Regions from separate parts of the Ralstonia mannitolilytica genome, predicted to be linked through region 1. Evidence: predicted binding sites of a transcription regulator. Region 1 holds the regulator's gene; each other region holds the start of a gene.
What was found. The regulator LexA, encoded in region 1, represses DNA repair genes until DNA is damaged. The targets are predictions, from matches to a motif close to ACTGTATNNNNATACAGT.

Region 1 (9,919 bases):
TCAGTTGGTAGAGTCCCAGATTGTGATTCTGGTCGTCGTGGGTTCGAGTCCCATCAGCCACCCCACCGAATTTCCTGAAGAAACAGCGCCTTATACAAGGCGCTGTTTTTCTTTATGGGCCGCGAACCCGTGAAATATTCCCGCCATGGGAATAGAGCATCGGCGAGCCTCCTGATTGTCCCCTTCCTGTTGTGGTCGCCGAAGCGATTCCGGAATAGCCGGTGCGACAGGGTCATTTCGCAGTTCCGGCGCGAGCGCCAGCCAGCCGTTGTCGATACCGTCGTGAAAGTGCGAGCGTGGAGGCCCGAAAGCGCTGGTGCTTGTGTCCAGCCGCGAGCGAGGGCGACCGGAAAGCGGATAGGTCCCGAGCCACTGTAGAGCGGCCTCCGGCCACGACGCGCGACGTCTGGCACATGCTACGCGCGCGTCGGTGTTTGACTCAGCCAACCGGCGGTTTGCACGACGAGATTGAACTCGCCATAAGGATGCGAGTGGTAGTCACCCCGGAACGCGCCTTCCGGGTTGCGCTGCGTGTTGCCGGTGCGGTTCATCAGCACGGCGGTCACGCTGAAGAAGAGTGTTTCCTCAGCGGGCGAAACGAGCCTTGCGCGGCGATATTTCGGGCCGGCTATTTCAACGTTGGCCGCCCAGCCTTCTTCCACGCCCAGCTTGATGGGGCGCGCAAGGTTCTTGTACAACGGGCTGTCGACGCCGTGGTCGCGGCCGTGGCATTTCTTTTGTCAGAGGATGCCGGCTTTATCGCTCGCCAGACGTTGTTCGTTGACGGTGGCGCGTCGGTGGGCAAGGCGGCATTCTGATCGACCGACTGCGGGCCACTTCAAGGCTTGGGGCGGCCACGCGTCGTACGGCAACTGGTGTGAAAGTTTCGACGCCACAGTCGGTTGAACTCTGCCGGTGATGCACCGAAAAAAAGCCCGCGTTTGCGTGCCGCGTGCCTCTAGACGTCGGCGACCACCGTGCCCTGGTGGTAGACCGCCTGCCATCCATCCTGCGTACGCCGCCACAGCGTCGCCCGCCGTGTGGTGCGGTTCGACTGCACCAGCGTGTACGTCAGCAAGTAGTTGTCCGGCGCAATCTCCTGGCAGCGGAAATCGCGCGTCTGCCAGAAGTCCTCACCGATGTGCCCGTGCCGGGCATCGAGCACGCCTAGCACATAGCTGCGGCTGTAGCGTTGCCCAGAGGCACCGACCTCCCAGAAGTCTTCGGTCGTCATGCGCTCGAAATCTTCGCGACGCGTACCGAACTCCGGGCGGTGGAAGATGGGCTCGCGCCGCCGCAGGTCTTCGAGCACGTGGCGCAGCTCGGGGGCGGTATCCAGAGACGGTTCCATGCAGGCCTCCTGGGAAAGCGTCAAGCATAACGATAACGCGCGCGGGCCCCGGCCGGTGTTTTTCGCGCTGCACAATGCATGCCGTGCGCTTCGCCCCTATGATGGCGCCTTCGCCTTTTCCAGAAACCGTTTCGATGCAACGTCCTGCCCGTATTGGCCTGTCTGCCCTGACCATCGCGCTGTCCCTCACGTTCGGCGCCGGGGCCTTGGCCGCCACGCTTCAGAAGCCGCAACTCGATGCGTTGCTCGCCGCCCAGCAATCCAAGGCGTCGGCCGACCTGAACAGCTTCCTCGCCGCGGCCGCCAAGGCTGATCCGCAAGTGGCGGGCAGCGTGGCCGCGTACCAGAAGAAGGCGCCGCTCTCTGGCGACGACCTCGTCAACATCGGCCGGCTTCTCGGCCTTTACAACCGCCTGCACAACCAGCAGGCGGTGATCGGCACGATCGAGAAGATGGTCGCCCTGCCGACGGTGCGCGACGACAAGATCCCGCAGCACGAGAACCCTGCCATCGTCGCATTCGGCAAGCTGGTCGAAGGCATGGCGCAGGACTTCGGCCTGAAGTATCGCAACGTCGACAACCGCGTGTTCGAGGTGACGCTGCCCGGCACGGGCTCCGACGAATTCGGCATCCTCACGCACGCCGACGTCGTGCCCGCCAAGGCGGAGGAGTGGGTGCTCGGCGACGGCACCAAGCTCGACCCGTTCAAGGTCACGCGTGTCGGCAACCTGCTGTACGGCCGCGGCACGATTGACGACAAGGGTTCGATTGCCGCCGCGCTCTATGCCATGAAGACCGTCAAGGACAGCGGCGTACCGCTGGCCCGCACCATTCGCCTGATGATCGAAACCACCGAGGAAACCGGCGGCGACGGCATGAAGTACTACCGTGAGCGCACGCAACTGCCCGCGTACAACATCGTCCTCGACAGCAAGTACCCGGCCGTGGTGGCTGAAAAGGGCTCGGGCGCGCTGAAGGTCGGATTCCCCGCGCAGGCCGGAGATGCCTCGCGCACGGCCATCGTTTCGATGTCGGGCGCAGCGTCGGCCAACTCCGTTCCGCAGACGGCCACCGCCACGCTCAAGGGCGGCGATCTCGGTGCGATCGTCGCGGCGCTAGAAGCCAAGCGCGACGCGTTCGTCAGCGGCCTGGCCGCCCAGGGCAAGTTCTCCATCGACATCACGCGCAATGCGGATGCCGTTGTGGTGAAGGTCACCGGAGCGTCGGCTCACGGCTCGCGTCCGGAAGAGGGCGTCAACCCGCTGCCGCGCCTGGCGTTGTTCCTCAATTCAGGCGATCTCGGCCTGGCCGACAACGCGTATGCCCACGCGGTGCGCTACATCATCGATCTCTACGGGACCGATTACCTCGGCAGCACCATGGGCGTGGCCTACAAGGACGACTTCATGGGCCCGCTCACCATCTCGCCCAACGTGATCGGCGACAAGAACGGCCGCGTTGAGGTCGTCGCCAACGTACGCATGCCGCGCGGCAAGACGCCCGATGCGCTACGCGGCGAGATTGCCGGCAAGATCAACGCCTGGGCCAGTGCCAACCACATCGCGCTTGAAATCACGCACGACCAGGGCAACTGGATGGCGCGCGACCCGAAGGGCGCATGGCTGGCGACGCTGCTCAACATCTATGGCGACACCACCGGCCTCGACGCCAAGCCCGTGCCGACGGCGGGCAGCACCACCGCCAAGCTGATGCCGAATGCCATCAACTTCGGTCCGGCCATGCCGGGCAAGAAGTACACCGCGCACAACGCCAACGAGTACAAGGAAGTGCCGGACCTGGACCTCGACATGCAGATGTTTACCGAGATGCTCGTGCGTATCGGCAACCTGCAGTCGATGCAGTAAGCACCGGCCGATCGCCATGAAGATCATCCGCGCCAAGTCATTCACCGCCGATCGCGCCTGGGGCGCGCTGGACATCGCCAACATGGGTGGCATCACCACGCGCCTGCATTGGACGGATCAGCCTTACCGCTGGCACGTGAACGACGGGGAGGAGGTCTTCGTGGTGCTCGACGGCACCGTCGACATGCATTACCGGGAGGCCGGCAAGGAGAAGGTCGCTACGCTGGCCGTCGGCGACATCTTCTTTGCCGGCGTCGGATGCGAGCACGTCGCACATCCGCGCGGCGCGGCGCGGATCCTCGTCGTGGAAACTGCCGGTAGCGTCTAGCCGCGGGCAAAAAAAAGCCCGCAGTCAGCGGGCTTCGAATTCAGCGATCTCAATTGCCCCTGAGGGCACTGGCAATACTACTGTCACCCACGCCAAACAAAATCCGGGTAAACGTCTGTTTTGCTGACGGAACATCCGCGAATGTGGCGCTGCGGCAACACGCGGCCTGAAAAAACAGCCCGCTCAAAGGGCGGGCCGAAAATCAGTTGAAGAAAGCCCTGTCCTCAGGGCACGGCCAGTGTATGAAATCAGTTGCGGCGGCAGCATTGGGATATGCCCTGATCGGCTGCCAAGGCGGGATTCCATCGCTCAGTAACCTTCAGCGCCCGCTGCGCGCGAAGCTGCCGGAATGGCATCCAGCATGCGGCAGATGGCGGCCATGCTGCCTACCATCGTGCGGCGCTGTTCCCCTTGATAGATACGCACGCCCTGGGTTTGGCGAAAGGGCACCGGATGCACCGGGCGGCGGCGGGAGGACATCGATCCGAGTCGCATGGCAGACCTCGTGAGTTCGGGTGGAAAGCGGGCGGCAAAACTCCGCCTTGGCGAGCCAGGGGCTCACCTGCGGGGTTGAGAGGAACAACGGAGAATGTGGGCGCCGAAGTTCAGGTCGCGACGTGCGCCCGTCGGGTTACGGGGCGGCAGGCCGGATCAGACCGACCGCCAAGCCCTCCAGGTGGAATTCGTCACGATCCAGGTCGACGTGGATCGGTTCGAAATCCGGGTTCTCGGCAATCAGTTCGACATGGCGGCCTTTGCGCTGGAAGCGCTTGACCGTGACATCGTCGCCCAGCCGGGCAACGACGATCTTGCCGTTGGCGGCTTCCGTGGCGCGCTGTACCGCCAGCAGGTCGCCATCCAGGATGCCCGCGTCGCGCATGCTCATGCCGCGCACCTTGAGCAGGAAATCCGGCTGGGCGGAAAACAGCGACGGGTCAACCTGATATTGCCGGTCGATATGCTCGGCCGCCAGGATCGGGCTGCCGGCGGCCACGCGGCCGACCAGTGGAAGCGTCAGCTGCATCAGGCCCATCGACGGCAATGAAAACTGGTGCTGGCCGGCCTCGTCGCCCGCCGTGCGCAGGCGGATGCCGCGCGATGCGCCGGGCGTGAGTTCGATCACCCCCTTGCGCGCCAGCGCCCGCAGGTGTTCTTCTGCCGCGTTGGGCGACGAGAAGCCGAACTCCGCGGCGATCTCGGCGCGTGTAGGCGGAAAGCCGGTGCGCTGGATCGTCTGGCGGATCAAGTCGAAAATCTGCTGCTGGCGGGCGGTGAGGGTGGCCATCGGTGCACTGTATATCTGAACAGGTGCTGTGATTTTATACAGTGGCGTGGGAAGCGCAAGTGATTTCGTTGAAACATGTTGCGCGAGTGCGGAAGCGCGCCTGATCCAGGTCAAAACCTGTGCCGCCAGTTAGAAGCTTATGCGCAATCCATGCAGGCGCGGCGGCGGAGAATCGCATAAAATCAAGGCCTTGACCGATTTTTGCACCGCCGTAGAGCCTCATTGGCCGGCCCGAACGTCACCATGTCCGCTTTCAATCAAGAGACCGTTCTGAGCGTCCACCACTGGAACGACTCGCTGTTCAGCTTCAAGACCACGCGCGACCAGGCACTGCGCTTCCATAACGGACACTTCGTCATGCTCGGGCTGGAAGTCGAGGGCAAGCCGCTGATGCGGGCGTACAGCATCGCCAGCCCGAACTACGAAGAGCATCTCGAGTTCTTCAGCATCAAGGTGCCGAACGGCCCGCTGACTTCCCGCCTGCAACACCTGAAGGTGGGCGACAAGGTGCTCGTCAGCAAGAAGCCGGTCGGCACGCTCGTGCTGGACGATCTGCTGCCCGGCAAGCACCTGTACCTGTTCGGCACCGGCACGGGTCTGGCGCCGTTCATGAGCATCATCCAGGATCCGGAAACCTACGAGCGCTTCGAAAAGGTCGTGCTGCTGCACGGCGTGCGCCAGGTGAGCGAACTGGCCTATGCCGACTTCATCACCAGCGAACTGCCGAACAACGAGTTCTTTGGCGACCAGGTACGCGAAAAACTGATCTACTACCCGACCGTCACGCGCGAGCCGTTCCGCAACATGGGCCGCCTGACCGATCTGGCCGACAGCGGCAAGCTCTCGGCGGACATCGGGCTGCCGCCGCTTGATCCTGCCGTGGACCGTGCCATGATCTGCGGCAGCCCCGCCATGCTCGAAGACACCTGCAAGCTCCTCGATGCGCGCGGCTTCAAGATTTCGCCGCGCATGGGCGAAGCAGGCGACTACGTGATCGAGCGCGCCTTCGTCGAAAAGTAAGCTGCGTGTTTCACGTGCAGACGCCGGCCTGAGTGCCGGCGTTTTCTTTTGGCCGCCCTCGCCGAGGGCAATCCCCCGTCAACAAGGGCGTGACGGACAGATACAATGCGCGGCTTGCCCACCACGCATGTCCGCAACGATGTCCCTGCCTACCATTGCCATCCTCGCCACCGGCGGCACAATCGCCGGTTCCGCTGACGACGCTGGCTCTGCCGCACGCTACCGCGCTGGCGCTGTCCCCATCGACCAACTGCTGGCCGCGAGCAAGCTCGGCCTAGAGCGCATTGCCAACATACGTGCCGAGCAGGTCGCCCAGATCGACAGCAAGGATGTGTCGTTCGACGTGTGGGAGAAGCTTGTCTCGCGCATCCGGCACTGGATCGACGTCGAACGGGTGGACGGCGTGGTCGTCACGCATGGCACCGATACGCTCGAAGAAACCGCGATGCTGCTGCACCTGACGCAGCAGACCGATACGCCCATCGTCATGACAGCCGCGATGCGGCCTTCGACTTCGCTCTCCGCTGACGGTCCGTTGAATCTGCTCAATGCGGTGCGGCTGGCGGCCAGTCCCGCCGCGCGTGGGCAAGGTGTGCTGGTGGCGCTCAACCAGCGCGTGCACGCCGCGCGGGATGTGCAGAAGGGGCACACGTACGCGGTGGAGGCCTTCGTTTCGCCCGACATGGGCCCACTGGGCTTCGTGCTCGATTCGCACGTGCAGTTTCAGCGGTCTGCGCGCCCGCTTGCCGCCACCGATGTCTTGCCGATGCCGCCTGCCGGCCAGTGGCCGTGGGTGGAGGTGGTTGCCAGCTACGCCCAACCCGATGCGCGCCTGGTCGATGGGCTGGTCGCCGCCGGCGTGAAGGGCATCGTGGTTGCTGCAACGGGCGCGGGTTCCATCCACGCGAACCTCGAAGCGGCGCTCAACCGGGCCAGCCAGCAGGGCGTGTTCGTTGTTCGGTCGACGCGCACCGGCGCAGGCGTGGTGCCAGCGCAGCCCGACGGAAAGGGCTGGGCGTCGAGCGGTTCGCTCAATCCGTACAAGGCACGTGTGCTGCTCGCGTTGCTTCTGGCCTCGGGCCGCATCGGGCAAGAAGCAGGCGCCCTGCAGCAAGTCATTGATCGATATTGAAAAAATCCGCCGAGTCTGCGTATAATGGCAGGCTATTCAACCTTGCCGCACCGGAGTGTGACGCCCGGGCGGCTTTATCCATAAGGAGCGTCAATGCGTCATTACGAAATCGTCTTCATCGTCCATCCGGACCAGAGCGAGCAAGTGCCCGCGATGATCGAGCGCTACAAGAGCACGGTCACCGCGCAGGGCGGTCAAGTGCATCGCGTCGAGGATTGGGGCCGTCGTCAACTGGCCTACATGATCCAGAAACTCGCCAAGGCTCACTACGTGTGCATGAACATCGAATGCGGCAAGGAAACCCTGGCCGAGCTCGAGCACGCATTCAAGTTCAACGACGCCGTGCTGCGTCACCTCATCGTCCAGACCAAGAAGGCTGAGACGGCTCCGTCGCCGATGATGAAGGAAGTGCAGCGCGAAGAGGCCAAGAAGGCCGCCGCTCAAACTGAACAGGCCGCCTGATGTCGCGCGGTGCGGCGTGATCTAGATCGCGCACCGCGGCCATGGACGGAATCCAGGGGAATAGCGTCATCAACCGTCTGCAACTCGTCGCCACGCTGGTCGAGCGCGAGGTCATGCGGTACACCCCGGCCGGCGTTCCCATCGTCAATTGCCTGCTGAGCTATAGCGGGCCGGCGGTGGAGGCGCAGACAGTGCGGCAGATCGAGTTTTCGATCGAAGCGCTGGCGGCCGGCAAGGTGGCTTCCGTTGTCGATCGCATTGCACCAGGCACTGTCCTGGATTGCGTCGGATTCCTGGCCCGCAAGCACCGCAGCAGCAAGACACTGGTCTTTCACATCTCCGGATGTAACGTATTCGTAAAGGATTGAATCATGGCATTCATGAACAAGAAGCAGCGCGACGCGAAGAACAAGAAGCGCTTCCAGCAGCAAAACCCGCTGTTCAAGCGCAAGAAGTTCTGCCGCTTCACGGTGGCAGGCGTTGAGCAGATCGACTACAAGGATGTCGAAACGCTGAAGGACTTCATCGGCGAGAACGGCAAGATCACCCCGGCCCGCCTGACCGGCACGCGCGCTCACTACCAGCGCCAGCTCGACACGGCCATCAAGCGCGCGCGTTTCCTTGCGCTGATGCCGTACAGCGATCAGCACAAGAAGTAATCGGCGGGACAAGGAGAACAAACGATGCAAGTCATTCTGCTGGAAAAGGTCATCAACCTTGGCAACCTGGGCGACGTGGTGCGCGTGAAGGACGGTTACGCCCGTAACTTCCTGATCCCGCAAAAGCAGGCCCGCCGTGCTACCGAAGCTGCCATCAAGGAATTCGAAGCCCGCCGCGCCGAGCTGGAAAAGCTGGCTGCTGAAAAGCTGGCCGCCGCACAAGCCGAAGGTGAGAAGCTCAACGGCCTGACGCTGCAACTGTCGCAAAAGGCAGGTGTGGATGGTCGCCTCTTCGGTTCCGTCACCAACCACGACATCGCCGAGGCGCTGAACGCGCAAGGCTTCAAGGTCGAGAAGGGTCAAGTGCGTCTGCCGAACGGTCCGCTGAAGACCGTTGGCGATCACCCGGTCGTTGTGTCGCTGCACACCGATGTGGCAGTCGATGTGACCGTGTCGGTGCTGGGCGAGGCTGTCTAAGCACGTACGCTGTACCTCGTGACGGCCGGGTAACTGGCTGGCGCGAGTCAAGAAGGCAGGGACGAAAGTCTCTGCCTTTTTTTGTTGTCTTTTGTATCGAGGGTTCAGATTGAAGACCGAGCAGCGCCGCTATAATCCCGCCATGAATGCGCCCTCCGATCCCCAGCTCGATTCCCTCAAGGTGCCTCCGCATTCCATCGAGGCCGAACAGTCGGTACTCGGCGGGTTGCTGCTGGATAACGCCGCATGGGATCGCATTGCCGATTTCATCAACGAGCACGATTTCTACCGCTACGACCACCGGCTGATCTTTCACCACATCGGCAAGCTGATCTCGCAGGCCAAGCCGGCCGACGTAATCACCGTGTACGAGCAGCTGCAGGCCGCGGGCAAGGCGGAAGAGGTAGGCGGCCTGGCGTACCTGAATGCACTGGCGCAGAACACGCCGAGTGCCGCCAACATCCGTCGCTATGCCGAGATCGTCCGCGACCGCGGCGTGCTGCGCCAGCTGGTGACGATTGCCGACGAGATTTCCGCGGGCGCCTTCAATCCGCAGGGCCGCGATGTGCGCCAACTGCTGGACGAGGCCGAATCGAAGGTCTTTGCGATTGCCGAAGAAGGTGCACGGGGGCAGAAGGGCTTTCTTGAAATCCAGCCGCTGCTTACGCAGGTCGTCGAGCGCATCGACGAGCTGTATCACCGCGACAATCAGAACGACATCACCGGTGTGCCGACGGGGTTCGTCGACCTGGACCGCATGACCAGCGGCATGCAGCCGGGCGACCTCATCATCGTCGCGGGCCGGCCGTCGATGGGTAAGACCGCGTTCTCGCTCAACATCGGCGAACACGTTGCCGTGGAGCAGGGCTTGCCCGTCGCGGTGTTCTCGATGGAAATGGCCGGCACGCAGCTCGCCATGCGGATGCTGGGTTCGGTCGGCCGGCTGGATCAGCACCGTCTGCGCACGGGGCGCCTGCTGGACGAAGACTGGCCGCGCCTGACGCACGCCATCCAGAAGATGAACGATGCTCAGCTCTTCATCGACGAAACGCCAGCGCTCAACCCGATGGAGTTGCGCGCGCGTTCGCGCCGGCTGGCACGGCAGTGCGGCCAGCTCGGCTTGATCATCATCGATTACCTGCAACTGATGTCGGGCTCAGGCGGCGGTGGCGAAAACCGCGCGACGGAAATCTCCGAAATTTCCCGTTCGCTCAAGGGCTTGGCCAAGGAACTCAATTGCCCGGTGATTGCGCTGTCGCAGCTGAACCGAAGCCTGGAACAGCGTCCCAACAAGCGTCCGGTGATGTCGGACTTGCGTGAATCCGGCGCCATCGAACAGG
Region 2 (9,919 bases), on a different replicon from region 1:
ATCCGCACCGCATGCGCCGTCGGCAAGTTATCCGGCGGCGCATTGCATTGGCGCACAGGCGCGCGCGATCAGGCGACGCTGTGATTGGCCATCAGTTCCAGCGCACGCACCATGGCGGAGTGGTCCCATGCCTTGCCGCCGTTCGCTGCGCATACGCTGAAGAGCTGTTGCGCGCTGGCCGTGTTCGGCAGCGCGATGCCGAGCTTGCGCGCGCCTTCCAGGGCAAGGTTCAGGTCCTTCTGATGAAGCTCGATGCGAAAGCCCGGGTCGAACGTGCGCTTGATCATGCGCTCGCCATGCACTTCAAGAATGCGCGACGAGGCAAAGCCGCCCATCAGTGCCTCGCGCACGCGTGCCGGATCGGCGCCGGCCTTGGATGCAAACACGAGCGCTTCGCCCACCGCTTCGATCGTCAGCGCGACGATGATCTGGTTGGCGACCTTGCACGTTTGGCCGGCCCCCGATTCGCCCACATGCGTGATGTTCTTGCCCATCAGCGCGAACAGCGGCCTGGCGCGCTCGAACGCCGCGGCCTTGCCGCCGACCATGATGGTGAGCGTGGCGTCGCGTGCGCCCACCTCGCCGCCGGAAACGGGCGCATCGAGGTAGTCGGCGCCGAGCGCCTCGATGCGCTTGGCAAAGGCCTGCGTCTCGATGGGCGAGATGGAACTCATGTCGATGAAGAGCTTGCCGGCCGTGAGGCCCCGGGCGACGCCGTCTTCGGCAAACAGCACGTTCGCCACGTCGGCCGTGTCCGGCACCATGGCGATGACGATGTCGGCCGCCTGCGCAACCGCGGCCGAGCTCTCGACGACGGTGGCGCGTGCGCGCAGGTCGTCGGGCACGGAACGTCTGCCGCTCACGACAAGCGTGTGGTCGCCCTTGAGCAGGTTGCGGGCCATGTGGGCGCCCATGATGCCCAGTCCGATGAATCCGATGGTTGCCATGATGTGTTTCCGAGTGAGGACGTCTGCGAGTCAATGTGGATGCGAACGCATGGCAAGCATAGTGCGTCACCCCGTTCCCCACGATCAAGCGGCGCACGATGCCCACCCGCCGGCCCGCGCCGTGAATAGCGCCCCAGAAGGGGTCGTGCTCGTGCAATGGCTGCGCGCACTTGCCTCATAGACTGGAAATGCGCCGATCGCACCCGAGCGGCGCGGCCGGGATGGGAGGGAGAGATGTCCACCACAGCAGCCAACTGGATCGTCGTGCTCAGCTGCGCGTACATGGAGTACAGCACCTGGCGCGGCATGAGCGTTTATCGCCGCACGGTCGACTATGACAACGTGGTCTGGTGCTGATCAGCGCACGGGCCGCGGCAGCAGCCTCCGGATCAACCCGTCATGCGCCGAATGATCTGCCAGCAGCACATGGCCTGTCGCGTGATCGGCCAGCTCGAACTCACTGAACTCGAAGCCCGGGGCCACCGTGCAGCTGACCAGGGCATAGCCGTGTTCGCCCGGTACCCGCTCGGCGGCAAACCAGCGGCGCGCCGGCACCACCGCGTGGTACACCGCCACCTCGTCCTCGGCCGCATGGCCCAGGCGATGCGTGCGCACCGTACCGTCGTCTTCCAACACATGCACATTGAGCGAGTCACCCGCATGGAAGTACCACACCTCATCCGACTGGATCCGATGCCAGGCGGAATATGCATCATCGGCCAGCAGGTAATGGATGACGGTGGCAGCCGCACGTTCGACGGCAGGGATGCCTCGCTGGACGCGCTCCTGACTGCGATAGGTTTCGCGATAGAAGCCACCTTCCGGGTGCGGTTCGAGACCGAGGCGGGCGATGAGGCGTTGGGCGGCGGGCGTGAGGGGCATGGTGAAGTGAGGCTGTCCTGAAGGCAGAAAACGGCCACTGCAGTATTGCAGAAGACGGTCGGCCCGCGCGGCGCTCCCGGCCACCCGATCCGTTGGACAATTGCATCGCGGGCGTTGCCTTTGCGCACGAGTCGATGCATTGTGTCGCGCACGCCCGACGGGCCGCATGACAATGCCAGAACCGAAAAAAAGGGGAGCCAACATGTCCGAAGGATTCCATGTGCATGGGGCGCACGATCACGTGCTCGAACACGCCGCCGAGACCGGCCACGCCGACAGCTTTGCCGGCCGCATTGCCGTCATGACGGCGATTCTCTCAACGGCCGGCGCCATCTTCGGCTACCAGGGCGGCGCCACGCAGAATGCCGCGCTGCTGGCCAAGAACGAGGCAGCCATCCACAAGACCGAAGCCGCCAACCGATGGGCCTACTACCAGGCCAAGGGGCAGAAGCAGGCCATCGCCGAGCTGACTGCGCAATTGCCGGGGGCTGACCAGGCCGCCGCCCGGCGCGAGGCGCAGCGCTATGCCACCGAGAAGGAAGACATCCGCCGCCAGGCCGAAGACCAGGAGCGCCTCGCCAGGGAAGCCGACGAGGCGAGCGAGCGTGCCGTGCACCATCACCACCGGTGGGCGCAGGCGGTGGTCGCCATCCAGGTGTCGATTGCGCTGGCCGCCATCACACTGCTGTCGCGCCGACGCTGGATGCAGGTGCTTTCGTATGGCGTGGGCGCGGTCGGGGGCGTCCTGGCGGTGCTGGCGCTCCTGCATATCTAGGGCCTCAGCCAGCCGAGCAGTCTGCAACCGCGCTACCGGGCCCGGGCCGTGCGCTGGATGCTGCAAAATGCTCCGCATCTGAAATGCGGAGCACGCTCGTGGGGATCAACTTTGACTTGACGGACTTACAGGCGTTTCGCGCGGTCGTCGAGCTGGGGAGCTTTCGCAAGGCGGCGGAGGCCGTCAGCATTTCCCAGCCCGCGTTGAGCCGCCGGATCGACAAGCTTGAGAGCGCGCTCGGCGTGCCGCTGTTCGAGCGCACCACACGCAGCGTGACGCTCACCACCGTCGGCCGCGTGTTCGCCCGCAGCGCTGAACAGCTGCTCGACGATCTCGACGCAGCGCTATTGGGGATCCGCGATGTGGCATCGAGCCGCCTGGGCCACGTGACCATCGCGTGTGTGCCTTCGGTGGCCTATTACTTCCTGCCGAGCCTCATTGCGAGCTATCACCGCCGGTTTCCGCGCATCCGGGTGAAGCTGCTGGATGCGAGTGCGAATGAGGTGCTTGGGGCTGTCATCAGCGGCGAGGCCGACTTTGGCGTGAGCTTCATGGGCAGCCAGGAGCCGGGGATCGAGTTCAAGCTGCTGCTGCAGGAGCGCTTCGTGGCGGCATGCCGTCGCGATCATCCTCTCGCGCGCAAGAAGCGCGTGACGTGGAGCGAACTCTACGAGCACGACTACGTGTCGGTCGACAAGACCTCCGGCAACCGCCTGTTGCTCGACCAGGCGCTTTCTGCGGTGGTGCCGCATGCGTCCAGCGTTTGCGAGACGCGGCACGTCACCACTTTGCTCGGGTTGGTGGAAGCGGGGCTCGGCGTTGCCGCGGTACCGTCGATGGCCATGCCCGGGCGCGATCATCCCATCCTCACGAGCGTCCCGCTTGTCGAGCCGGCCGTGCAGCGGCGCGTGGGCATCATCAAGCGCCGCGGGCGCCCGCTCACACCGGCGGCGCAAGCGTTCTACCGCACCATCGTCGAAGCCCGGCGCAGTACCGCCGCGAGACGCGACGCGTAGCAAGATCGCCCGGCCGGCGAGGGTGGGCCTTCTCAATGCGCGGGCACGGAATCGAGCCCCGTCGATTTCACCTCCGCCTGCACAGCGGGCGAGGCGAGATAGTCGAGCAGCGCCTTGGCTTCCTTCGGATGCTGCGCGCCCACCGGGATGCCGGCGGCAAAGCGCGTGACGGACTGCAGCGGCTCCGGAATCTTCCCGACGAAGCTCACCCCCTGCACGGGCAGCAGTTCGCTCACCTGCTGAAAGCCGATTTCGTAGTCGCCGCTGGCTACCACCGAGGCCACCGGAATGCGCGGAATCATCTTGGCCTTCGTTTTGACCTGCGCTTCAATGCCGAGCTTCCTGAACAGCTCGCGCTCGATATAGACGCCGCTGGCGCTGTCCGAATAGGCGATCGACTTGGCGTGCAGCAGCGCTTGCCGCAGGGCCTCGGGTGAGCTGATGTCGGGCTTTGCCGCGCCTTCGCGCACGACCATGCCGATGCGCGAGTCGGCCAGTTCCACGCGCGAATCCGGGATGACCTTGCCTTGCTTGATCAGCTCGTCAAGCGCGTAGCCCACCATGATGACGGCGTCGGCGGGCTCGCCGCGCGCGAGCCGGTTCGGAATGGCTTCGGGCGATTTGCCCATCGACGGGCCGAGTTCGGTGTGCAGCGTGTTGCCGGTCTGGGAGGCAAACTTCGGCCCAGCAGCTTGTAGGCGGCGGTGAAGCCGCCGGAGGTCATGACGTGCAGATCGGCGGCCTGCACGTTTGCCGTCGCGGCCGAGGTGGCGAGGAGCGCGGTTGCGCAGAGCTTCAGAAGCAGGTGTTTCATGGTGGCGTCGTGCGGGTCGTATCGATGGTGAGCCAGCAAGGCAGGGCTGGGCGTTGGCAATGTTCGCCGGGAAGGCCGCAGACGATAAGTGCAATTTTGGAAACGATTGATGTTCTGGGGTTATCAATCGGCAGACGCCGATGGGGCGGCGGCGGTGGCCTGGAGGAATCGGTCGGCGGCGGGAAAAAGTTGTGCTTCTGTATATCCAAGCGGTCGTTACCGGCCCTGTGACGTATGCGGATGTAGTGAACCGGACCGAGACGGTGTAGCATACGAATACTGTATATCCATCCAGTTATCCTGGGCTGGTGGAGCTAAGTGGATACCCCACCTATCCATACAGTATTTAAGCGATTCGCCTTGCCGTCCGCCATGTTTGCGTCCTCCCCGTCTCTTTCCTTTGCCGAAGCCGTGGCAGAACGTCCGCCCGCGATGGGGCCCGTGACGTGCGGGCCACGCCGGCCCGCATCGAATGGCCGGGCCATCCCGGCACCCGAGACGCTGCACCCGGCCCTGTGGCGCGCGGGCAGCCTCGCTCGGGGCGGCGGTCGCGTGCTGGCCACCGGTTATGACGCGCTCAATGCCGAGCTGCCCGGTGGCGGCTGGCCGCTTGGCGGCATGACAGAGCTGCTGTGCCCGCAACCCGGTATCGGTGAATGCCGATTGCTGCGCCCGGCCTTGTCTACGTTATGCAGCGGGGCAGGCCGCATCGCCCTGGTCGGACCGCCGTATCTGCCCAACGCGGTGCGGCTGGTGGGGTGGGGTTTCTCTCCCGAACAGATCGTCTGGGTGCGTGCCGACAAGCCTGCCGACCTGCTGTGGGCCACGGAACAGATCGTGCGCAGCCAGGCGTTTGGAGGCGTGCTGATCTGGCTGAACCAGGTGCGTCCCGGGGCGCTGCGCCGGCTGCAGGTGCTGGCCCAGGCGGGCGAGAGTGCCATCTGGGTATTCCGGCCCGTGCAGGCGTTGCGCGAGTCGTCGCCGGCAGTGCTGCGGCTGGGGCTGGAACCTGCGGGCGGCGATGCCCTGGCGGTCCATTTTCACAAGCGACGCGGGCCGGTGCGTGAGACGCCGCTGCTGCTGCCGCTGGCCGATCCGCTGCGTGCCGGCCGCGCTTCCGTGCGCCCTGTGCCTGCGCTGCCTGCCGAAACGTTCACCATGGATCCGGCCACGGCCGCGTTGCTGGCCGCACTGTCGTCTCCATCGTCTTCCGCCGCGTTCGATGCCTTGTCGGACGCTTCTGATCAGGACACCTCCGATCATGCCGTTCTGGATCGCGGTGCATCTGCCCCGTCTGCCGCTCGACGCACTTCGGCCCCGGTGGTCTGACCCGGCTGCGTTGCCCTTGCCCGTGATGGTGCTGGAGCAGGAGCGCGTGGTGTCGGCCAACCGCCTGGCGATGCGCGAGGGCATTCGGCCCGGATTGCGCCGGGCTGGCGCGCAGGCGCTGGTGCCGCACGCGGTGCAGCTGGAGCGCGATCTGGCGGCCGAGGCACGGCTGCTGCAATCGCTGGCGCTGGCGCTGCTGGCTTTCACTCCGCATGTCACGCTGGATGTGGCGGACGAATCCACGGTGCTGCTGGAGGTGGAGGCCAGCTTGCGGCTGTTTGGCGGCCATCGGGCGTTGTGCCGGGCGGTGAAGTATTGCGCGTTCCGGCTGGGCGCGATGCCGCAGCTGGGCACCGGCCCCACGGCGCGCGGCGCGGCGTGGCTTGCCAGCACGCGTCCCGCGTCGGTGCGCGGGCGTCGCCGCATGGCCATGCGTTCGGGCTGGGCGCGGCGGGCGGTGCGGCTGGAACGCATGTCTGCACTGCTGGATCGATTGTCGGTCGATGCGGTGGCGCGCCTGACGCGGCCTGATTGGCTCGAGGGGCTCGGCTGCCGCACGTTGGCCGATTTGCGCGATTTGCCGCGCAGCGGCCTGCGCCGCCGTTGCGGGCCGCGGCTGGTCGACGCGCTCGATGCCGCATACGGCACCGGACACGAGAGTTTCACGTGGTTTGCCGCACCGCTGCGCTTTGACGTGCCGCTGGAACTGCCGGGCCGCATCGACAGTGCGGAAGGCGTGCTGGCGGCTTCTGAGCAACTGTTGCTGCAACTGGTCGGCTGGCTGTCGGCGCATCAGCTGGGCGCCAAGACATATCGCCTGACGCTGGAACACGAACGCCGGCGCGGCCGGGACAGCGCGGATGCCGACGCCTCCACGCCCATCGAGATCGCGCTGGCACAGCCGGTTCGCACGCTGGCGCACCTGTCGCGCGTTCTGCACGAGCGCGTGCACCGGCTGACGCTGATCGCCCCGGTGGTCGAGCTGCGTCTGACGGTGATCGACGCCACACCGCTCGCAGCGCCCACGGCATCGCTGTTTCCCGAGCCGGGCGGGCGCGCCGAAGACGCCGCTCGCCTGATCGACACGCTCATCGCGCGGTTGGGCGCTGGCAACGTCCGCCACCCGCAGCCGTGTGCCGACCACCGTCCCGAGCGCGCCAACCACTGGGTCGAGGTGAACGCCGCCACCACCGCGCAGAGCCGTGCCGCCGCGCGCCAGGCGCTGGCGCAATGGCATGCCCAGCAGCCCGAGCGGCCGCTGTGGTTGCTGCAGACGCCGATCCCGCTGCTCACGCGCAAGCACTATCCGTATTACCGCGGACGGCTGCGGCTGGTATCGATGCCCGAGCGCATTGAATCCGGCTGGTGGGACGACGGCCTCATCAAGCGTGATTACTTCATCGCCGAAGGGGAGGGCGGCGTGCGGTATTGGCTCTACCGCGAACGTGTTTCTGCCGCCCAGACCAGCGAGGAGGACGCCCGCTGGTATCTGCACGGCCTGTTCGGCTAGGTTTGCCATGGCTGCTTCCTCGTCTGTTCCCATCGGCCTGCCCGACTATGCAGAGCTGCATTGCATCAGCAACTTCACGTTCCTGACCGGCGCCTCGCACCCGCAGGAACTGGTGGAGCGGGCCCAGGAGTTCGGCTACCAGGCGCTTGCGCTGACGGACGAATGCTCCGTGGCCGGCACGGTGCGCGCGCACATGGAAGCCAAGGAGCGCGGGTTCAAGCTCATCATCGGCAGCCGGTTCACCGTGCGTGATGCGCAAGGCCAACCCTGGCTGCGGCTGGTGCTGCTGGCGCAGGACATCGAAGGCTACGGCAACCTGTGCGAAGTCATTACGCAGGCCCGGCTGGCTGCGCCCAAAGGCGAATACCGCCTGTATGCCGACGACCTGGCCGCACCGAAGGGCGACCTGGCCCACTTGCGCGGCGTACCGCATTGCCTGGCCATCCTGCTGCCTGACTACGACCCCGACCCGCAGCACCTGCTGGCCCAGACGCTGTGGTGCCAGCGCGTGTTCGGCGACCGGCTGTCGCTTGCGCTGGAGATGCCGCTGCGCCACGCCGACGACCGCCATCGCGGCACGGTGGCTGCGGTGTCGGAGCAGACCGACGTGCCGATGGTGGCCACCGGCGGCGTGCAGATGCACACGCGCCGGCGCAAGCCGCTGCATGACGTGCTGACCGCCATCCGCCTGTCCAAGCCGCTGGCCGAATGCGGGCTCGAGCTCGCGCCCAGTGCCGAGCAAGCCATGCGCACGCGCATGCAGCTCGGCTTTTTCTATCGGGACGAACGCGGCGAGCGGGCGTTGCAGCGTTCAGTGGAGCTGGCGCGTCTGTGCACGTTCGCCCTCGACGAAATCGAATACGAATACCCCAGCGAGGTCGTGCCAGAAGGCATGACGCCGGCGCAATACCTGCGGGCCGAAGTGGAGGCGGGCGCCGTCTCGCGTTATCCGAAGGGCATTCCGGGCAAGGTGCGCGAACAGATCGAGGAAGAGCTCGGGCTGATTTCGGAGCTGCGCTACGAGCCGTTCTTCCTCACTGTCTATGACGTGGTGAAGTTTGCCCGCAGCCAGGGCATTCTTTGCCAGGGACGCGGCTCGGCGGCCAACTCGGCGGTGTGCTACTGCTTGGGCATTACCGAGGTCAACCCGGAAAGCGGCAACACGCTGTTTGCGCGTTTTCTCTCACGTGCACGCAACGAACCGCCCGACATCGACGTCGACTTCGAACACCAGCGCCGCGAAGAAGTCATCCAGTACATCTACGAAAAATACGGCGTGACGCGCACCGCGCTGGCGGCCGCGCTCATCACGTACCGCACGCGCAGTGCGTTGCGCGACGTGGGCCGGGCGCTCGGCATCGATCTGGGCATCATCGAGCAGGTGGCCAAGGGGCAGGCGTGGTGGGACAGCCGCAAGGAATTCGCCCAGCGGGCGGGGCAGCAGGGGTTGGATCCGGAATCGCCGCTGGTGCAGCGCTGGGCCGAGCTTGTGAGCCAGCTGTACGGGTTTCCGCGGCACCTGTCGCAGCACGTGGGCGGATTCGTGATTGCGCAGGGCAAGCTTTCGCGCCTGGTGCCGATCGAGAACGCGGCCATGGAAAACCGCCGCGTCATCCAGTGGGACAAAAACGACCTTGAATCGCTGCGCCTGCTGAAGGTGGATGTGCTGGCGCTGGGCATGCTGACCGCCATCCGCCGCACGCTCGACATGCTCGATGCGCTGCCGGGCAGGCGCGAGCGTTATGGCGCAACGGGCAAGCTCGCCATGCAGAACATCCGCGATGAGGACAAAAAAACCTACGAGATGATCTGCCGCGCCGACACCATCGGCGTGTTCCAGATCGAGTCGCGCGCGCAGCAGTCGATGCTGCCGCGCTTGCGCCCGCAGACGTACTACGACCTGGTGATCCAGGTGGCCATCGTGCGCCCGGGGCCGATCCAGGGCGGCATGGTGCATCCGTACCTGCAACGGCGCGAAGCCATGCGCAACGGGCAGACCGACTGCGTGACGTACCCGGGCAAGGAGGTGGAGGGGGTGCTCAAGCGCACCCTCGGGGTGCCGATCTTCCAGGAACAGGTCATGCAGATCGCCATCGACGCCGCCGATTTCACCCCCGATGAGGCCGATCGCCTGCGCCGCGACATGGCGGCCTGGAAGCGCAAGGGCAATCTCACGCAACATCAGGAGCGGCTGCTCAGGGTGATGGTGGAAGAGAAGGGCTATGACCGCGCGTTCGTCAAATCGCTGTGCGATCAGATGGAGGGCTTTGCCGAATACGGCTTTCCTGAAAGCCATGCGGCGGGTTTCGCCAAGCTGGCTTACCTCAGCAGCTATCTGAAGTGCCACGAGCCGGCGGCGTTCTTTGCCGCGCTGCTCAACAGCCAGCCGATGGGGTTCTATTCGCCGTCGCAACTGGTGCAGGCAGCGCGCCGCAGCCATGTGCGCGTACTGCCGGTGGACGTCACGGCCAGCGTGTGGGACAGCACCTTGCACCCCCGCGCCGATGGCGATGGCAGCGGGCAGCCCGACATCCGCCTGGGCTTGAACCGCATCCGCGGCATGCGCAAGCCGGCCGCCGAACGTATCGAAGCCGCGCGCGCCCAGGCCCCATTCACCAGCGTGGAGGATCTGGCCCACCGTGCGGC
Region 3 (9,919 bases), 800 kb from region 1:
CCAGCCGTTGCCGATGTGATACGGCAGCGACATCGACGAGTACCGGATGCGCGTCGGGAACATCTCCACCAGCATCGCCGCGATCGGGCCGTAGACCATGGTCACATAGATCACCAGGATCACCAGGATCACCAGCACCATGACCGTGTTCATCTGCGCCGGATCGGCCTTGCTCGGATAGTTCGCGGCCTTGAGCGATTCCGCCACCTGCTTCTTGAAGTCGGCGATCTTGGCCTTGCTTTCGGCGTCGAAGCTCTGGCCGTCAGCCGTGCGGCCGGCGTTGAGCGAGGCGATCTCCTTGCCGGCGATCGTCACCGTGGCGACCGTACCGGCCGGGGCTTCTTCCGTCTCATAGCTGGCCGAAGACTGCGCCAGCGTGCGCTTGGCGATGTCGCACGACGAGCGGAAATCGACTTCCCGCGCGATCGGGCTGCCCTGGAACGAGCACTCCTTCGGATCAGCCTTCACGACGATCTGCGCCGTTTGCTGGGCACGCTCCAGCGCTGGGTTGGCGTAGTGCGTGAGCGCCTTGAACAGCGGGAAGTACGTCAGCACCGCCAGCAGGCAGCCGGCCATGATGATCCACTTGCGGCCGATGCGGTCGGACAGCGCGCCGAAGAACACGAAGAACGGCGTGCCGATGGCCAGCGCCACGGCAATCAGCACATTGGCCGTGAACGCGTCGACCTTCAGCACCTGCGTGAGGAAGAACAGCGCGTAGAACTGGCCCGTGTACCACACCACGGCCTGGCCGGCGGTCAGGCCGACGAGCGCCAGGATCACGATCTTCAGGTTGCGCCATTGGCCGAAGGCTTCCGTCAGCGGGGCCTTGGAGGTCTTGCCCTCCGCCTTCATCTTCTGGAATGCCGGCGACTCGCTCATCGACAGGCGGATGTACACCGAGGTGGCGAGCAGCAGGATCGACACCAGGAACGGGATACGCCAGCCCCAGTCGTCGAAGGCCTTGCCGGTCAGTTCGCGCACCACCAGGATGACGATCAGCGAGAGGAACAGGCCCAGCGTGGCGGTCGTCTGGATCCACGACGTGTAGGCGCCGCGGCGGCCGTGCGGGGCGTGTTCGGCGACATACGTGGCGGCACCGCCGTACTCCCCGCCGAGCGCAAGGCCCTGCAGCAGACGCAGCGCGATCAGAATGATCGGCGCGGATACGCCGATCGTGCCGTAGGACGGCAGCAGGCCGACGATGAACGTCGACGTGCCCATGATGACGATGGTGACCAGGAACGTGTACTTGCGCCCGATCATGTCGCCCAGGCGGCCGAACACCAGCGCGCCGAACGGGCGCACCAGGAAGCCCGCGGCAAAGGCGAGCAGTGCAAAGATGAAACCCGCCGTCGGATCCAGTCCCGAGAAGAACTGCTTGGCGATGATGGCCGCAAGCGACCCATAGAGATAGAAGTCGTACCACTCGAACACCGTCCCCAGCGACGAGGCGAAGATGACCTTCTTCTCCTCCTTCGTCATGGGTGCGGGCTGCACACGCCCGACGGGCGCGTTCGGTGCACTCTGCACGGTTGCCATGTTGTCTCCTGTTTTCATAGGTCGTCCCGCTGGGCATGGACATGACAACGCAACACAGTCGCCCGCGGAATTGTGAACGATTGTGGGAAGCGAAACTTACTGCGTTCTGACATGCACCCCCAGCGAACGCAGCAATTTCATCGGGGTATACGCGAGGCTGCGGCGCTTGCGTGCGCCAGCCAGTGCAACCAGCCAGGGCTGCTTCAGCGCGTCAAATGGAAGGTGGGGGAGGCGGCGCATAGGCGTCGTGCTGCGGCGCCTCGGTATCTTGCGCTGCAGCATCGGCGGCGCGGTTGGTGCGCCACGCGTACAGCACTGTGATCAGCACATAGACGACGGGCGCCCCCTGGCCCGCGACCCAGTAGGCGAAGGGCCAATCGAAGAAGCGCATGGTGAGGTCGCGCGCGAAGAACGCCACGACGTAAGTCACCACAAACCAGATCGCCAGCAGCGCGGCAACCCAGCGCATGTTCGTCATCCAGCGTCGGCGCGCGGGGGTTCCGGGCGTGATGCTCATGCGGCGGGCTCCTCGCCCGGCGCGCAGCGATGCAGCGTGATGCGAAAGCGCGCGCCCGCCAGCCGTGGCGCGCTCTGATAGACGTTGTCCAGCACCTCGATGTCGCCGCCGTGCTGCTGGACGATCTCGCGCACGATGGCCAGACCCAGGCCGCTGCCTTCGGCCTGCGTGCCCAGGATGCGATAGAAGCGCTGCATCACGCGTTCGCGCTCGGCCACCGGGATGCCCGGGCCCGTGTCGTCCACGTCGATGAAGACGAACGGCTCGAACGGCGCGGTGGTGACGCGCACCGTCACGCGGCCGCCGTCGGGTGTGTAGCGGATCGCGTTGTCGAGCAGGTTGTTGAGCATCTCGGCGAGCATGGTGGCGTTGCCCGGGGTCATGACCGGCGGCCCGGGCTCCTCGTAGCCGAGGTCGATGCGCTTGGCCCACGCCTTGGGCAGCCAGTCGGCCACCACCTGGCGCGACAGCGCGCAGATGTCGAGCGGCACCAGGCCGTCGGTCGCGCCCATGTTCTCCATGCGCGCCAGCGAAAGCAGCTGCTTGACGAGGTGGGCGGTGCGGTCCGAGCTGTCGGCGATGTACGCGAGCGTGCGGCGCAGCTCGTCGGGCGATTGCTCGCGTTGTGCCAGCTCGGCCTGCATGCGCAGCCCGGCCAGCGGCGTCTTCATCTGGTGGGCGGCATCGGCAATGAAGCGCTTCTGTGTCTGCACCGATTGCTCAAGCCGCCCCAGCAGCTCGTTGAACGAGGCCACCAGCGGCGTGAGTTCCTGCGGCGCGGCGCCTTCGTCGATCGGGCTCGTGTCGCCGGGGTTGCGCGCGCGGATGCGCTCCTGGATCGCGTTGAGCGGCGCCAGCCCGCGCGTGAGCCCGAACCACACCAGCACCACCGCCAGCGGCAGGATCACGAACTGCGGCAGGATCACGCCCTTGATGATCTCGTTGGCCAGCTGCGCGCGCTTGTCGAGCGTCTCGGCCACCTGCACCAGCGCGGGCTTGCCGCCCGGCTTCTGCACATACGTATAGGCGACGCGGATGTCCGCTCCGTGCACGCGGTCGTCGCGCAGTTGCACGAGGCCTCCGGCGCTGGCGTCCTCTTCGGGCGGCAGCGGCAGGTCGCGGTCGCCGGAGACGAATTCGCCGTTCGTGCCGAGCACCTGGTAGTAGATGTTGTCGGTCTCGTCGGCCCGCAGGATCTCGCGTGCCGAAATCGGCAACTGCAGCGTGATGCGCCCGTTGACCTCGCGCAATTGCTGGCTGAGCACGATGGCGCTCGATTCCAGGGCGCGGTCGTACGGCGCGTTGGCGATGGACTTGGCCACCAGGTACGTCACCGCAATGCTCATCGGCCAGAGCAGCAGCAGCGGCGCGAGCATCCAGTCCAGAATTTCGCCGAACAGCGATCGGGCGACCGGGCGCGTGGCGTCGTCTTCGAGGTGGGGGAGGGTGTCGGCGAGGTCGCGGTCGTCAGCCTCGGGCCTGGCGCTGGCCTGCGGGGCGCGCGGTGAGCGGTAGCGGCGCCACGGCCAGGCCAGGCGGTCAGCCATGGGCGGCGGCCGTGGTGGTGGGGCTGGCCATGCGCTCGAGGCAATAGCCCAGCCCGCGCACGGTGGCGATGCGCACGCCCTCCACCTCGATCTTCTTGCGCAGCCGGTGGATATACACCTCGATGGCGTTGTTGCTGACTTCCTCGCCCCAGCCGCACAGGTGGTCGACGAGTTGTTCCTTCGACACCAGACGCCCCACGCGCGCGAGCAGGATTTCCAGCAGCCCGATCTCACGCGCCGACAGCTCCACCACCTGGTCATGGATGTAGGCAATGCGCCCGACCTGGTCAAACGCCAGCGGTCCATGCCGCACGAGGGTGGCGCCGCCGCCCGTGCCGCGCCGCACCAGTGCCCGCACGCGCGCTTCCAGTTCGGATAGGGCGAAGGGTTTGGCCATGTAATCGTCGGCGCCCAGGTCCAGGCCCTTGACGCGTTCCTCGACGCTGTCGGCGGCCGTCAGGATCAGCACCGGCAGCATCGCTCCGCGCGAGCGCAGGCGCTTGAGCACCTCCAGCCCCGACAGGCGCGGCAGGCCCACGTCGAGGATCAGCAGATCATAGGTCTGGGCCGTCTGGGCGGACAGCGCCGCATCGGCGGCGGCGCCATCGGCGGCGCGGTCGACGGCATAGCCCGCCTGGCGCAGCGAACGGGTGAGCCCGTCGGCCAGCGTGGCGTCGTCTTCGGCAATCAGGATGCGCATGCGTGTCTCCCCGCGATGCTCGGGCGACGTGTCTGTTCGCCCATGCCGCCCGCCACATGGTTTTTGCGCGACACGAACGTCGGGAGACTTGTCAAAACCACTGGTTTTTTATACAGTATCCCGAATTCGCCGTGCTGTAGTCTTGGCGGCGCTAGAGTCATGAAGTCGGCTGCGTTTTGCGGCCCGCTGTTGCAGACAACCGCTGGAATCACAAGCCTCGCGGCCCATTTATACACCAATTTGCACGAAGGACGACCATGGAAGACGGCAAGAAGGCGGCCACGATGAGCGCAGAAAAGCAGAAGGCGCTGGCTGCCGCGCTCGCGCAGATCGAAAAGCAGTTCGGCAAGGGCTCGATCATGAAGATGGGCGATGCCGAAGTGGAGCCGGTCCAGGTGGTGTCCACCGGGTCGCTGGGGCTGGACGTCGCGCTGGGCGTCGGCGGCCTGCCGCGCGGCCGCGTGATCGAAATCTACGGCCCGGAATCGTCCGGCAAGACCACGCTGACCCTGCAGGTGGTGGCCGAGATGCAGAAGCTCGGCGGCACCTGCGCGTTCATCGACGCCGAACATGCGCTTGACGTGACTTACGCCGACAAGATCGGCGTGAGCGTGCCGGACCTGCTGATCTCCCAGCCGGACACGGGCGAACAGGCCCTGGAAATCGCCGACGCGCTGGTGCGCTCGGGCTCGGTCGACCTGATCATCATCGACTCGGTGGCTGCCCTGGTGCCGAAGGCGGAAATCGAAGGCGAAATGGGCGACGCGCTGCCCGGCCTGCAGGCCCGCCTGATGAGCCAGGCGCTGCGCAAGCTGACCGGCACCATCAAGCGCACCAACTGCATGGTGATCTTCATCAACCAGATCCGCATGAAGATCGGCGTGATGTTCGGCTCGCCTGAAACCACCACGGGCGGTAACGCGCTCAAGTTCTACGCCTCCGTGCGCCTGGATATCCGCCGCATCGGCTCGATCAAGAAGGGCGACGAGGTGGTCGGCAACGAGACCAAGGTCAAGGTCGTCAAGAACAAGGTGGCGCCGCCGTTCCGCGAGGCGATCTTCGACATCCTCTACGGGCAGGGCGTGTCGCGCGAGGGCGAAATCATCGACCTGGGCGTGGAAGCCAAGGTGGTGGAGAAGTCTGGCGCCTGGTACAGCTACAACGGCGAGCGCATCGGCCAGGGCCGCGACAACTGCCGCGAATACCTGCGCGAGAACCCGGATCTGGCCCGCGAGATCGAAAACAAGGTTCGTGAGCATCTGGGCGTGACGCCGATGGGCGCCGTCGCGGTGGCCGAGGAAGTCGAGGAAGAGTAATTGGGTTGGCCGTCGGCGCAGATCGGCGGTCCTATCGAGATTTGACACGCCTGCCGTCCCCCAACGGTGGGCGTTTTTCTTTGGGCGTGAAACCGATGCCGTTGCCGCGTCAACCCCTGTCGCTGAAGGCGCGTGCGCTGGGCTACCTCTCCCGGCGGGAGCACAGCCGGGCCGAACTGCGCCGCAAGCTGGCGCCCCATGCGGAAACCGCCGAAGAAGTGGATGCGCTGCTGGATTGGCTGGAAGGCGAAAACTGGCTGTCCAACACACGCTTCGCCGAGAGCCTGGTGCACCGCCGCGCTGGCCGTTATGGAACAGCCCGGCTGATGCAGGAACTGAAAACACACCAACTCGGCGATGAGACGCTCGGTGAAGTGAAAGCGCAACTGCAGAGTACCGAGGCCGAACGGGCCAGGGCGCTGTGGGAGAAGCGCTTCGGCCGGCCGCCTGGCGATCCGGCCGAACGGGCAAAACAGGTGCGCTACATGGTGGCGCGCGGGTTTTCACGGTCGGTGGTGTCACGCATCATCGCCGGCGCAGACGAATTGCTCGACGACGGTGACGATTCGTCCTGAACGTCGCTGATCGTGCAACAATCCGGCCGGACAATCTGGCCGCGCCATCAAGCAGGGGGGGGCGTCCGCGGCGGGTTGTTGCAACGCTTCTGGCATTGCATTGCAGCACGCGGCCCAGTCCCGTCGTGACGACGTGTTAAAATCCCGGGCTTCGATACCGCCCTCTACTCCGGTGGCAGGGCGGGTTGTGTTCGTGTATGGCGGCTGATGCGCTGCCGTCCACGTCCCGTGGGTGATGCGCGAGATCCGCGCGCGCCTGCTCCGTCGGTCCTATCGGTCTGTCTGGTCCATGCCTCTGTCTGCCCCCGTCCCGCGCGCCATGCGCCACCGCCGTGCCATCACGGTGGAGGCCTATTTGCGGGAAGACGGCCTGTGGGACATCGAGGCACGCCTGACCGACACCAAACCGCGCGACATCCCGCTGGCCAGCGGAGGCGTCCGTCCTCAAGGCGAGCCTTTGCACGACCTGTGGCTGCGCGTGACCATCGATACCCGCATGAACGTGGTGGATGCCGAAGCGTGCTCCGACTGGGTGCCGTATCCCACACACTGCGACACGATCGGCCCGGCCTATCGCAAGCTCATCGGCCTGAACCTGATGAAGGGTTTCCGAAAGGCCGCGCGTGAGAGACTGGGTGGCGTGGCGGGCTGTACGCATCTGACCGAGCTGTGCGGCGTGCTGCCGACTGCCGCCATCCAGGCGTTTGCGGGCGATGTCTTTCCGGTGCGCGACAATTCCAACGACCATCGGCCCATCGAGCCCGGTGAAACGCCGCCATACCAACTTCACGGCTGCCATGCCCTGCATTTCGAGGGCGAGGTGGTCCGCAAGCATTATCCGCGCTGGTTCGCCTACCAGCCCGAAGCCAAGATCCTACCGCCAGTCACCGAGCCGTCGTCGGAGCCGTCGTCCTGACAAAGCCCGCACCGCTCGCGTTTTCAACATTCATCACACTCATCCAGCCTAGCAAAGGAAACACGCATGAATATCCATGAGTACCAAGGCAAGGAAATCCTGCGCAAATACAATGTGCCGGTTCCGCGCGGCATTCCGGCCTTCTCGGTGGCCGAGGCTCTGAAGGCCGCTGAAGATCTGGGCGGCCCGGTGTGGGTCGTGAAGGCGCAGATTCATGCGGGCGGCCGTGGCAAGGGCGGCGGCGTGAAGGTTGCCAAGAGCATCGACCAAGTCAAGGAATACGCCACCAACATCCTCGGCATGCAGCTGGTGACGCACCAGACCGGCCCGGAAGGCAAGAAGGTCAACCGCCTGCTGATCGAAGAGGGCGCTGACATCAAGAAGGAACTGTACGTGTCGCTGGTGGTGGACCGTGTGTCGCAGAAGGTCGCCCTGATGGCCTCGAGCGAAGGCGGCATGGACATCGAAGAGGTCGCTGCCCACACGCCGGAGAAGATCCACACGCTGATCATCGACCCGCAAGCCGGCCTGCAGGACGCCGATGCGGACGACATTGCCAAGAAGATCGGCATTCCTGACGCCTCGATCCAGCAAGCGCGCCAGGCGCTGCAAGGCCTGTACAAGGCATTCTGGGAAACCGACGCGTCGCTGGCGGAAATCAACCCGCTGATCCTGACCGGCGAAGGCAAGGTCATCGCGCTGGACGCCAAGTTCAATTTCGATTCGAACGCGCTGTTCCGCCACCCGGAAATCGTGGCTTACCGCGACCTGGATGAAGAAGACGCGAACGAAATCGAGGCCTCGAAGTTTGACCTGGCCTACATCTCGCTGGACGGCAACATCGGCTGCCTCGTGAACGGTGCCGGCCTGGCCATGGCCACGATGGACACCATCAAGCTGTTCGGCGGCGAGCCGGCCAACTTCCTCGACGTGGGCGGCGGTGCCACCACCGAGAAGGTGACCGAAGCCTTCAAGCTGATGCTGAAGAACCCGGGCCTGAAGGCCATCCTGGTGAACATCTTCGGCGGCATCATGCGCTGCGACGTGATCGCCGAAGGCGTGATCGCCGCATCGAAGGCTGTGTCGCTGTCGGTGCCGCTGGTCGTGCGCATGAAGGGCACCAACGAAGACCTCGGCAAGAAGATGCTGGCCGACTCGGGTCTGCCCATCATCGCCGCTGACACGATGGAAGAGGCCGCCCAGAAGGTCGTGGCCGCAGCCGCCGGCAAGTAAGCCGCCCGCTGAACGAACCCTACGCGAACGTGAGCGGCGCCCAAGTACGAAAAGTACGACAGCGCGGCTCGCTGCATAAAAGGATTACAGCATGTCGATTCTGATCAACAAAGACACCAAGGTCATCACCCAGGGGATCACCGGCAAGACCGGCCAGTTCCACACGCGCGGCTGCCGCGACTACGCCAACGGCAAGAACTGCTTTGTCGCCGGCGTGAACCCGAAGAAGGCCGGCGAAGACTTCGAAGGCATTCCCATCTACGCAACCGTCAAGGACGCCAAGGCGCAGACCGGCGCGACCGTGTCGGTGATCTACGTGCCGCCCGCAGGCGCCGCTGACGCCATCTGGGAAGCCGTTGAAGCCGAGTTGGATCTCGTGGTCTGCATCACGGAAGGCATCCCCGTGCGCGACATGATGATGGTCAAGGACAAGATGCGTAAGGCTGGCAGCAAGACGCTGCTGCTGGGCCCGAACTGCCCTGGCCTGATCACGCCGGACGAAATCAAGATCGGCATCATGCCGGGTCACATCCACAAGAAGGGCCGCATCGGTGTGGTGTCGCGCTCGGGCACGCTGACGTACGAAGCCGTGGGCCAGCTGACCGCGCTGGGCCTGGGCCAATCGTCGGCAGTCGGTATCGGCGGCGACCCGATCAACGGCCTGAAGCACATCGACGTGATGAAGATGTTCAACGACGATCCGGAAACGGACGCCGTGGTCATGATCGGTGAGATCGGTGGTCCGGACGAAGCCAACGCGGCTTACTGGATCAAGGAAAACATGAAGAAGCCGGTGGTGGGCTTCATCGCTGGCGTGACCGCGCCTCCGGGCAAGCGCATGGGCCACGCCGGCGCGCTGATCTCGGGCGGTGCCGACACTGCGCAAGCCAAGCTCGACATCATGGAAGAGTGCGGCATCAAGACCACCAAGAACCCGTCCGAAATGGGCCGACTGCTGAAGTCGCTGCTGTAATCGGCAAGGTTTGCGGTAACACGGAGACGGGAGGCCTGGCCTCCCGTTTTTGTTTGTGCGCCGCACCGTCATCGCGCCGTGCGTAGCGGGCACGACATGTGTATAAGCTCAACTCCAGCGGGCTCAAGGCAGGTCCCCGTCCATCAACAAAGCACAATCCGGGAACACTATGGCGCTCACCTCCAGCGCATTCTGGTTCGCCCTCGGCTCCATCATCCTGACCAACATCGTGCTGTCGGGCGACAACGCGGTCGTCATCGCGCTCGCCGCGCGCAACTTGCCCAAGCGCCAGCAGAAGCAGGCCATTTTCTGGGGAAGCGCCGGCGCCATCGTGCTGCGCATCGTATTGACGGTGCTGGCCGTGAAGCTGCTTGCGCTGCCGTACCTGAAAACGATTGGCGCCGTGTTGCTGGTCTACATCGGCGTGAAGCTGCTGACCGAGGCGGAGCAGGAGGCCGCTGACCGCCACCAGCGCGACGGCCTGTGGCCCGCCATTCAGACCATCCTGATCGCCGACTTCGTCATGTCGCTCGACAATGTCGTCGCCGTGGCCGCCGCGGCGGAGAAGGGTCCGCCGGGGACGACGTTCCTGCTGCTGGT

Region 2: imuA (translesion DNA synthesis-associated protein ImuA) is a predicted target of LexA. The motif match lies at 4,713-4,730, and genes of this name have one in related genera.
Region 3: recA (recombinase RecA) is a predicted target of LexA. The motif match lies at 4,406-4,423, and genes of this name have one in related genera.

Annotation. Positions count from the first base shown of each region.
Region 1 covers NZ_CP010799.1:2,238,334-2,248,252, forward strand. The annotation lists tRNA gene TK49_RS10635 (tRNA-His) at 1-65, shown strand, start outside; partial or broken gene TK49_RS10640 (4-hydroxylaminobenzoate lyase) at 459-716, opposite strand; partial or broken gene TK49_RS24945 (SDR family oxidoreductase) at 714-818, shown strand; gene TK49_RS10645 (nuclear transport factor 2 family protein) at 959-1,351, opposite strand; gene TK49_RS10650 (dipeptidase) at 1,486-3,216, shown strand; gene TK49_RS10655 (cupin domain-containing protein) at 3,233-3,544, shown strand; gene TK49_RS10660 (hypothetical protein) at 3,854-4,039, opposite strand; gene lexA (transcriptional repressor LexA) at 4,176-4,829, opposite strand; gene TK49_RS10670 (ferredoxin--NADP reductase) at 5,073-5,849, shown strand; gene TK49_RS10675 (asparaginase) at 5,989-6,981, shown strand; gene rpsF (30S ribosomal protein S6) at 7,075-7,443, shown strand; gene priB (primosomal replication protein N) at 7,485-7,811, shown strand; gene rpsR (30S ribosomal protein S18) at 7,824-8,102, shown strand; gene rplI (50S ribosomal protein L9) at 8,127-8,579, shown strand; gene TK49_RS10700 (replicative DNA helicase) at 8,722-9,919, shown strand, end outside.
Region 2 covers NZ_CP010800.1:105,723-115,641, reverse strand. The annotation lists gene TK49_RS17065 (porin) at 1-1, shown strand, start outside; gene TK49_RS17060 (2-hydroxy-3-oxopropionate reductase) at 69-947, opposite strand; gene TK49_RS25090 (hypothetical protein) at 1,182-1,304, shown strand; gene TK49_RS17055 (cupin domain-containing protein) at 1,305-1,829, opposite strand; gene TK49_RS17050 (DUF4337 domain-containing protein) at 2,032-2,604, shown strand; gene TK49_RS17045 (LysR family transcriptional regulator) at 2,703-3,620, shown strand; partial or broken gene TK49_RS17040 (substrate-binding domain-containing protein) at 3,653-4,434, opposite strand; gene imuA (translesion DNA synthesis-associated protein ImuA) at 4,867-5,763, shown strand; gene TK49_RS17030 (Y-family DNA polymerase) at 5,696-7,273, shown strand; gene TK49_RS17025 (error-prone DNA polymerase) at 7,281-9,919, shown strand, end outside.
Region 3 covers NZ_CP010799.1:1,438,474-1,448,392, forward strand. The annotation lists gene TK49_RS06845 (MFS transporter) at 1-1,542, opposite strand, end outside; gene TK49_RS06850 (DUF4212 domain-containing protein) at 1,754-2,059, opposite strand; gene TK49_RS06855 (sensor histidine kinase) at 2,056-3,606, opposite strand; gene TK49_RS06860 (response regulator) at 3,599-4,306, opposite strand; gene recA (recombinase RecA) at 4,564-5,622, shown strand; gene recX (recombination regulator RecX) at 5,718-6,197, shown strand; gene TK49_RS06875 (DUF2889 domain-containing protein) at 6,487-7,113, shown strand; gene sucC (ADP-forming succinate--CoA ligase subunit beta) at 7,180-8,346, shown strand; gene sucD (succinate--CoA ligase subunit alpha) at 8,438-9,319, shown strand; gene TK49_RS06890 (TerC family protein) at 9,489-9,919, shown strand, end outside.